Regions from separate parts of the Scandinavium manionii genome, predicted to be linked through region 2. Evidence: predicted binding sites of a transcription regulator. Region 2 holds the regulator's gene; each other region holds the start of a gene.
What was found. The regulator PurR, encoded in region 2, represses purine synthesis genes. The targets are predictions, from matches to a motif close to CANGCAAACGTTTGCNTG.
Positions count from the first base shown of each region.

Region 1: MUU51_RS10235 (nucleobase:cation symporter-2 family protein) is a predicted target of PurR. The motif match lies at 1,311-1,328, and genes of this name have one in related genera.
Region 3: pyrD (quinone-dependent dihydroorotate dehydrogenase) is a predicted target of PurR. The motif match lies at 1,046-1,063, and genes of this name have one in related genera.
Region 4: MUU51_RS09960 (NCS2 family permease) is a predicted target of PurR. The motif match lies at 1,314-1,331, and genes of this name have one in related genera.

Region 1 is NZ_JALIGC010000037.1:92,539-94,744, forward strand. Features, by position in the region: gene MUU51_RS10235 (nucleobase:cation symporter-2 family protein) at 1-1,257, opposite strand, end outside; gene gltS (sodium/glutamate symporter) at 1,531-2,206, shown strand, end outside.
Region 2 is NZ_JALIGC010000032.1:82,751-84,956, reverse strand. Features, by position in the region: gene punR (DNA-binding transcriptional activator PunR) at 1-587, shown strand, start outside; gene purR (HTH-type transcriptional repressor PurR) at 606-1,631, opposite strand; gene cydH (cytochrome bd-I oxidase subunit CydH) at 1,924-2,013, shown strand; gene MUU51_RS03495 (MFS transporter) at 2,184-2,206, shown strand, end outside.
Region 3 is NZ_JALIGC010000040.1:29,737-31,942, forward strand. Features, by position in the region: gene pyrD (quinone-dependent dihydroorotate dehydrogenase) at 1-951, opposite strand, end outside; gene ssuE (NADPH-dependent FMN reductase) at 1,308-1,883, shown strand; gene MUU51_RS17930 (sulfonate ABC transporter substrate-binding protein) at 1,876-2,206, shown strand, end outside.
Region 4 is NZ_JALIGC010000037.1:34,751-36,956, forward strand. Features, by position in the region: gene phoU (phosphate signaling complex protein PhoU) at 1-547, shown strand, start outside; gene yieH (6-phosphogluconate phosphatase) at 599-1,264, opposite strand; gene MUU51_RS09960 (NCS2 family permease) at 1,434-2,206, shown strand, end outside.

The DNA.
Region 1 (2,206 bases), on a different contig from region 2:
GAGCCCGACGGCTAAAGACAGGGCGATAATCAGGATCGCGCGGCGGTTCAGCGGTTCGCGAGAGACAATACGCACCCCGGAAGCCGCGATGGTACCGAACATCACCAGCGTCGCGCCGCCGAGAACCGGCTCAGGAATATGCTGTACGAAACCGCTCACCGCAGGGAACAGGCCGAGCACGATAAGCATCAGCGCCACCACAAAACCGACGTAGCGGCTAGCGACGCCAGTCAGCTGGATAACACCGTTGTTCTGCCCAAAGCAGGAGTTCGGGAAGGTGTTGAAAATCGCTGATACGCAGGAGTTCAGGCCGTTCGCCAGCACGCCGCCTTTCAGGCGTTTCATATAGATCGGGCCGGAGACCGGTTGTTCGGAGACGTCAGACGTTGCCGTAATGTCGCCGATGGTTTCCAGAGAGGTGATCATGAACACCAGCATCAGCGGCAGCAGCAGGTTCCAGTCGATGCCGAGCCCGTAATAGAGTGGGGTCGGAACCATAATCACCGGGCTGTTGGTCGGTGCGGTTTCAGGCAGCATACCCATAAACCAGGCTGCGGCGTAACCGGCCGCCATCGCGATCACCAGCGAGGCAATGCGCAGGTACGGGTTACGCTGGCGGTTAAGAACAATAATGATCGCCAGCACGATACCCGCCAGCAGCAGGTTTTTCGGTGCGCCGAAAGTGTGGTCGGCCATTGCGGCGTAGCCCCCGCCAATGGAAGTCAGGCCAACCTGAATCAACGACAGGCCAATAATCATTACCACCACGCCGGAAACCAGCGGCGTAATTACGCGGCGCGCCAGGTGCAGGACACGGGACAGCGCCATTTCGGTAAAGCTTGCCAGCATCAACGTGCCAAACAGCGCCGCCATCATCGTTGGAACATCCGCGCCGCCGGTTTTCAGCGCTGTACCGCCCATAATTAACGGGGCCACGAAGTTAAAGCTGGTGCCCTGAATCGACAGCAGTCCGGAGCCAACCGGTCCCCACGCTTTTATTTGAATGACGGATGCGACACCTGAAGCAAACAGCGACATACTGATAATGTGTTGCGTATCTTCTGCCGGTAAACCGAGCGCCTGGCAAATCAGCAGGGCCGGGGTTATCACCGCGACGAACATCGCCAGCAGGTGCTGGAAAGCGGCGAACAGGGTCTGCGCGAGCGGTGGGCGGTCTTCGAGGCGGTAGATTAGTTCACTGTTCTGAGATTGCGCAATCGGTTGCGCATTTTCAGCTTCGAGAGTGTTCACTGACATTTCAGAGGCGATCCCGTGGTGGAAAAGGGGGGATTTTAGCGGACTGCCAGGCAAAAGCAAACGGTTGCTTCCAATATATTAAGGAAGCATAACTACTCAGTTTTTTATGCTGTTTTTGCACGTTTTGTCGCAAATTTCACCGCTCCTGACATTTTTCTCTGTCATTTTTCACTGTGTTTTGCGTAAAATCCGGCTCCTGCTAATAACGATGAGAACATTCACTACAGGTATTCACGTCGCTAAAATTGGATTATGCGCTAACAAGGAGCTTCTATGTTTCATCTCGATACGCTATCGACGCTTGTTGCGGCAACGCTGGTGTTGCTGTTAGGACGCAAACTTGTCCATACCGTCCCCCTCTTCAAGAAATACACAATCCCTGAACCCGTCGCAGGTGGTCTGCTGGCTGCGCTGGCACTGCTGGTGCTGAAAAAGAGCATGGGCTGGGAAATCGATTTCGATATGAGCCTGAAAGACCCGCTGATGATGGCCTTCTTTGCCACCATTGGCCTGAACGCCAATCTTGCGAGCCTGCGCACCGGCGGCAAAGTGGTCGGCACGTTCCTGATTGTGGTGGTAGGGCTGCTGCTGATGCAGAACGCCATCGGGATTGGTATGGCGAAAATGCTGGGGCTGGACCCGCTGATGGGCCTGTTGGCCGGTTCGATTACGCTTTCCGGTGGTCATGGCACCGGTGCGGCCTGGAGTAAGCTGTTCGTCGAACGTTATGGTTTCGCCAATGCCACCGAAGTGGCGATGGCCTGTGCGACCTTTGGTCTGGTGCTGGGTGGCCTGATTGGCGGCCCGGTGGCGCGTTACCTGGTGAAACACTCCTCTACGCCGGACGGTAAACCGGACGATCTGGAAGTGCCAACGGCGTTCGAAAAGCCAGAAGTGGGTCGCATGATCACGTCTTTAGTGCTGATTGAAACCATTGCGCTGATTGCTA
Region 2 (2,206 bases):
AGATGATTGTCGATTTCTATCGCCACTTTAAGGATGTCGAACTGTGCGTATTCCAGGAAGTGTTCAACGGCGTGTGGGATGCGTTATCCGACGGGCGCGTGGAGCTGGCTATTGGGGCCACCCAGGCGATCCCGGTCGGTGGACGTTACGCGTTTCGCGATATGGGGATGCTGAGCTGGAACTGCGTGGTGTCGAGTCAACATCCGCTGGCGCAGATGCCCGGCCCGCTCAGCGATGATGTGTTGCGCAACTGGTCGGCGCTGGTGCAGGAAGATACCTCGCGATCGTTGCCGAAACGCATCACCTGGCTGCTGGATAATCAAAAACGGATTGTGGTGCCGGACTGGGAATCTTCCGCGACCTGTCTTTCAGCCGGGCTGTGTGCTGGAATGGTGCCCACGCATTTTGCCCGTCCGTATATCGACAGCGGTGAATGGGTGGTGCTGGAGCTGGAAAATCCGTTCCCGGATGCGGCATGCTGCCTGACCTGGCAACAAAATGACATGTCACCGGCGCTGAGCTGGCTGCTGGAGTATTTGGGGGACAGTGAAACGTTGAATAAAGAGTGGTTACAGGAGCCGGAATAACCGGCTCCTGAGAGATCATTAACGGCGGTAGTCGCGGAACGGACCGTCGGCAACCGAGCGGCGCTCGATCAGGCGCGGGTGCACTTCAATAGACTGCGACTCTTCACGCTTATTGACAATACGATCCAGCAGCATATCGAAGGCCGCTTCACCCAGCGAATCCTTCGGCTGATGGATAGTGGTCAGGGCAGGGGTAAAGAAGCGCGCATTGCGCACGTTATCGTAGCCAATGACTGAAATATCCTGTGGAACGCGCAGGCCCATTTCGTCTGCGGCGCACAAGGCACCCATCGCCATAATGTCACCGCCGCAGAACACGGCGGTCGGGCGTGGCTGTTGCGCAAGAATTTTCTGCATGGCGCGATAGCCAGATTCAGGCTCGAAATCACCCTGCACAATCCAGTTTTCAGGCACGTTGATTTGCGCTTCTTCCATGGCTTTCATGAAACCTGCCAGACGTCCGGCGCCAGTGTTACGCTCCATCGGGCCAGGAATGACGCCGATTTCGCGATGACCGCGTTCGACCAGATAGCGTCCGGCAATATAGCCACCCTGGAAAGCGTTATCATTTACCGAGTCGGTAAAATCAGCTTTAGATTCGCCCCAATCCATCACCACCATCGGGATGTGACGGTACTCTTCCAGCATCTCGAGCACCGACTGCGGGTATTCAGAACACATCACCAGCAGGCCATCGACGCGCTTTTGCGCCATCATTGAAAGATAGGCGCGCTGTTTTTCCAGGTTGTTCCAGGCGTTACCCAGGATCAGGGTATAGCCTTTCTCGAAGCAGTTTTTCTCAACGGCTTCAATGATTTCAGCAAAATAGGCGGCTTCGCTGCTGGTTGCCAGCAGGCCGATTGTTTTGGTGTGATTCACCTTCAGGCTACGCGCTACGGCGCTAGGAGAGTAGTGCAGCTCTTTAATGGCCGCCCACACCGCGTTGCGGGTCTCTTCCGCCACGAAACGCGTTTTGTTAATTACATGTGACACTGTTGTAGTGGAAACGTTTGCGCGCTTCGCTACATCTTTAATAGTTGCCATTCGTTCTCACTCCAGACCCTTTCCTTACGCCTGTTTACCAACACGAAAACGTTTGCCTTTACACACCCTTAACACAATTCAATTGAATTGCAGTACGCCGGGATACAGACAGGACGACAGGAGGGGGTCAATGGCTGGTACGCTTTTAAATTAGCGTGGAATTTTGTCTGATTCTGAGGCAAAGGGAAAGAGAAAAATCGCTATGAGCTTAAAACCAGGAAGATTTTTGCGTACAGTTGTGCAAAAATGAGCAAGCTCACTTTTGTTGTGGGGATTAAAAGGAGAAAAATTGATGAGTACCGACCTTAAGCTCTCTCTGATGACGACCGTGATTGCGCTGGCCGTGATTGTTGCCGCCGGTCTGACCGCCGTCCTGCATTGATTTATACGGAGGGAGAGTTCTCTTCCTCCGCCTCATCTTCCTGCCGATTGTTACCAGATTTGCAAAAAACTTTTGCCATTTTGTTTACTTCTGTTTTTTTGTGATTGATGTCATGCTTTTGACTTCTGCTGTTGCACCATCCCAGACGGATGGCTTACCGGAGTCGTTACATGAAAATCAATTTTCCCCTGCT
Region 3 (2,206 bases), on a different contig from region 2:
GATCTGAACAAGCGTTGCACCCGCAGCCACCTTCTCACGGGCGGCCATCACCGAATCGATACCACCCACACCGATAATAGGCAACTGCCCTTTTAATTCGGCAGACAGCATTCGAATAATTTCTGTACTTTTTAGTTGTAATGGACGACCACTTAAACCGCCGGTTTCATCACAGTGTTTCATTCCCTGAACGAGGGAACGATCGAGTGTGGTATTGGTCGCAATAACACCATCGATATTATGGCGAACTAAACTGTCGGCCACCTGGATCAATTCTTCAGGCGAAAGATCCGGGGCGATCTTAACCGCCACTGGAACATATTTGTGGTGAACAGATTGCAGTTCGTTTTGCTTATTTTTAATCGCTGACAGTAAATCATCCAGCGCTTCACCATATTGCAGCGTACGCAGACCCGGGGTATTCGGCGACGAAATATTGACCGCGATATAGCCGGCATAAGCATAGACTTTTTCCATACAAATCAGATAGTCATCTTTACCCTGCTCAACTGGCGTGTCTTTATTTTTGCCGATATTAATACCGAGGATCCCGTCGAAATGGGATTTTTTAACGTTCTCAACCAGGTTATCAACGCCAAGGTTATTAAAGCCCATGCGGTTGATCAGACCTTCGGCGTCGACCAGACGGAAGATCCTTGGTTTGTCGTTCCCTGGCTGTGGACGCGGTGTGACGGTACCGACTTCAATCGAGCCGAAGCCCATCGCGCCGAGTGCATCAATGCACTCCCCGTTCTTATCAAGTCCGGCGGCTAAACCCAGCGGGTTTTTAAACGTCAGCCCCATGCAGGTGACCGGTTTTGATGGCACTTTCTGGCGCACAAGCGCTTCGAATGGTGTGCCTGTTACACGGCGTAATTGTTGAAACGTGACTTCATGAGCGCGCTCAGGGTCGAGCTGGAAAAGGGCTTTACGAACGAAGGGGTAGTACATGAACTCTCCTGGATTCCCGGTAGCAAACCGGGGGCGTATTATGTTCGATCCGCCGCCGAAAGGGAATTGACCTGTCGCAAAAAATGCCGCGATAAGCGCAAACGTTTACTTACTTGCAGTTTTTGGCAATCCAGTGCCAGAAAAATCATTTAGCGAACGCCCCTGCCTCTGACACACTCCAGACAAATGTTATCAATGTTAGATAAATGAAAATATTTATACCCGAAATAATTCAAGTTGCAGGAAGGCGGCAAAAGAACGAATCCCCAGGAGCTTACTTGAGTAAGTGACTGGGGTGAGAAAGTGCCGCCAACGCACCTGCAGCTTGAAGTATGACAGGGATATAAGGAGAGGTTATGCGTGTCATTACACTAGCGGGAAGCCCGCGTTTTCCTTCACGTTCCAGCGCGCTGCTGGAGTATGCCAGAGAGACCCTCTCCCGGGTGGACGTCGAAGTATGTCACTGGCATTTGCAGAATTTCGAACCGGAAGATTTGCTTTATGCGCGCTTTGACAGCCCTGCTCTGCTGGCGCTTATTGAACAACTGGCGCAGGCAGACGGCCTGATTGTCGCCACCCCGGTTTATAAAGCCTCTTTTTCTGGCGCGTTAAAAACGCTGCTGGACCTGTTACCGGAACGCGCGCTGGAAGGCAAAGTGGTTCTGCCATTGGCCACCGGCGGCACCGTGGCACACATGCTGGCGGTGGATTATGCCCTGAAACCCGTACTCAACGCCCTGAAAGCACAGGAAATACTGCACGGCGTTTTCGCCGATGACAGCCAGGTTCAGGATTATCAGCACAAACCGCAGTTCAGCCCAAACCTGCAAAAACGCCTCGATAGTGCGCTGGAAACCTTCTGGCAAGCGCTGCACCGCCGCGACATCCGCGTTCCGGCCTTCCATCTTCCGCAAGGAGTCGCCCATGTTTAATCTGTTTCGCCCACGTATTCGCAGCCTGGCGCTGACCGGGCTGCTGACCCTTTCAGCCTGGAGCCACGCGGCAGAACCTGCCCCGGACGCACTGCGCATCGGCTACCAGAAAGGCAGCATCAGCATGGTGCTGGCGAAAAGCCACCAGCTTCTGGAAAAGCGCTACCCGAACACCAAATTCTCCTGGGTGGAATTTCCTGCAGGCCCGCAAATGCTCGAAGCGCTAAACGTGGGCAGTATTGATTTGGGCAGCACCGGCGACATTCCGCCTATTTTCGCGCAGGCCGCAGGGGCAGATTTAGTGTATGTCGGCGTCGAACCGC
Region 4 (2,206 bases), on a different contig from region 2:
GGTCAACATGATGGAAGTGGCCATCGACGAAGCCTGTGTGCGTATCATCGCCAAACGTCAGCCAACCGCCAGCGATCTGCGTCTGGTGATGGCTATTATCAAGACCATTGCCGAGCTGGAACGTATTGGCGACGTGGCGGACAAAATTTGCCGCACCGCGCTGGAGAAGTTCTCGCAGCAGCATCAGCCCCTGTTGGTGAGCCTCGAGTCTTTGGGCCGTCATACCGTGCAAATGCTGCACGACGTGCTCGATGCGTTCGCGCGCATGGACCTGGATGAAGCGGTGCGTATCTATCGCGAAGATAAAAAGGTCGATCAGGAGTACGAAGGCATTGTGCGTCAGTTGATGACCTACATGATGGAAGATTCCCGCACCATTCCAAGCGTGCTGACCGCGCTGTTCTGTGCCCGCTCAATCGAGCGTATCGGCGACCGTTGCCAGAACATTTGCGAATACATCTTTTATTTCGTGAAAGGACAGGATTTTCGTCACGTGGGTGGCGACGAGCTGGATAAACTGCTGGCGGGTAAAGACCCGAAAGAGTGAGTTTTCTGCCCTGACCTCTCCCCACACAGGAGAGGTCAGAATACAGCGAGATTAGCGTGTAATCTCCCAGCCTCGCGCTTTCCACAACCCCGGTAATTCCTCCAGCGAGGAAAAGGTCGTCACTTTCGGATGGTCGATCGGCTGATTATGCGGATCGGCGCAGAAGTAAAAGACCTCCATCCCCGCCGCCACGCCGGACATTGCGCCCGCGCTCGAATCATCCACCAGCACGCAGTTCACCGGATCCACATTCATCGCTTTCGCCGCGTGGTACATCAACGCCGGATCGGGCTTCCAGGCCTGAATGTCATACCCACTGAACAGTTTGTCTGGGAAATGATGCAGCAAACCCGTGTTCCCCAGCGAATGTTGCATTTTGCTCACCGGGCCGTTGGAGACGATGCACATCGGCACCGTCATCGCGTCCAGCAAATCATTCGCGCCAGCTATGACTTCCAGCTCGCTGTCGAACAGCCGTGCAACTTCGGCACGATACACCGGTTCCAGCGTCTCTTTCACCAGATTCACACCGTGTTCGGCGTTAATGGTGTCGATAATCTCGTACAGCTTCACGCCTTTAAAACGCTTAAAAATCGTTTCAAGCTCAAGAGTGATGCCGAATTCCCGGAACATGTGGACATATGCCCGGGAGCAAATCACTTCACTGTCGACGAGCGTGCCATCGCAGTCGAAAAATACCGCCTCAATACTGGACATGCCGTTTCCTGTTGTCACAAGTTTAACGTTTACGTAATACAATTTGCCCCACGCAATCGTTGCCGTATAAGCAAAATCAATGAAAAAAAATGTGTCGTACACCTCCCTATTGTCGCATTTTGGTATAGGATAGCGACGAATTTTCCCCTCCTTAGTTTGGAACCAGAAGATGAGCCAACAACAAAACACCCAGACGTCGGGTCAGGGTCTGCTTCAGCGCGTGTTTAAACTGCGCGAGCACGGAACGACGGCACGCACAGAAGTGATTGCCGGTTGTACAACGTTCCTGACGATGGTGTACATCGTTTTTGTGAACCCGCAAATTCTGGGTGCCGCGGGCATGGATACCAGTGCGGTCTTCGTTACCACCTGTCTTATCGCCGCACTTGGCAGCATCCTGATGGGGCTGTTTGCTAACTTGCCGGTTGCGCTGGCACCCGCGATGGGCCTGAACGCCTTCTTCGCGTTTGTCGTGGTCGGCGCGATGGGCCTGACGTGGCAAGTGGGCATGGGCGCGATTTTCTGGGGCGCGATTGGTTTGCTGTTGCTGACCATTTTCCGGGTACGCTACTGGATGATTGCCAATATCCCAATGAGCCTGCGCGTGGGGATCACCAGCGGTATCGGCCTGTTCATTGGCATGATGGGCCTGAAAAATGCGGGCGTGATTGTCGCCAACAAAGACACGCTGGTGTCTATCGGCCACTTGACGTCTCACAGCGTGCTGCTGGGCATTCTCGGCTTCTTCATCATTGCGATTCTGGCTTCCCGTAACATTCATGCGGCGGTGCTGGTTTCCATCGTAGTGACCACCTTGCTGGGTTGGGCGCTGGGCGATGTTCACTATTCGGGTATCGTTTCGACGCCACCGGATGTGACGTCTGTTATCGGTCATGTTGATCTGGCGGGTTCCTTTAACATCGGCCTGGCAGGTGTGATTTT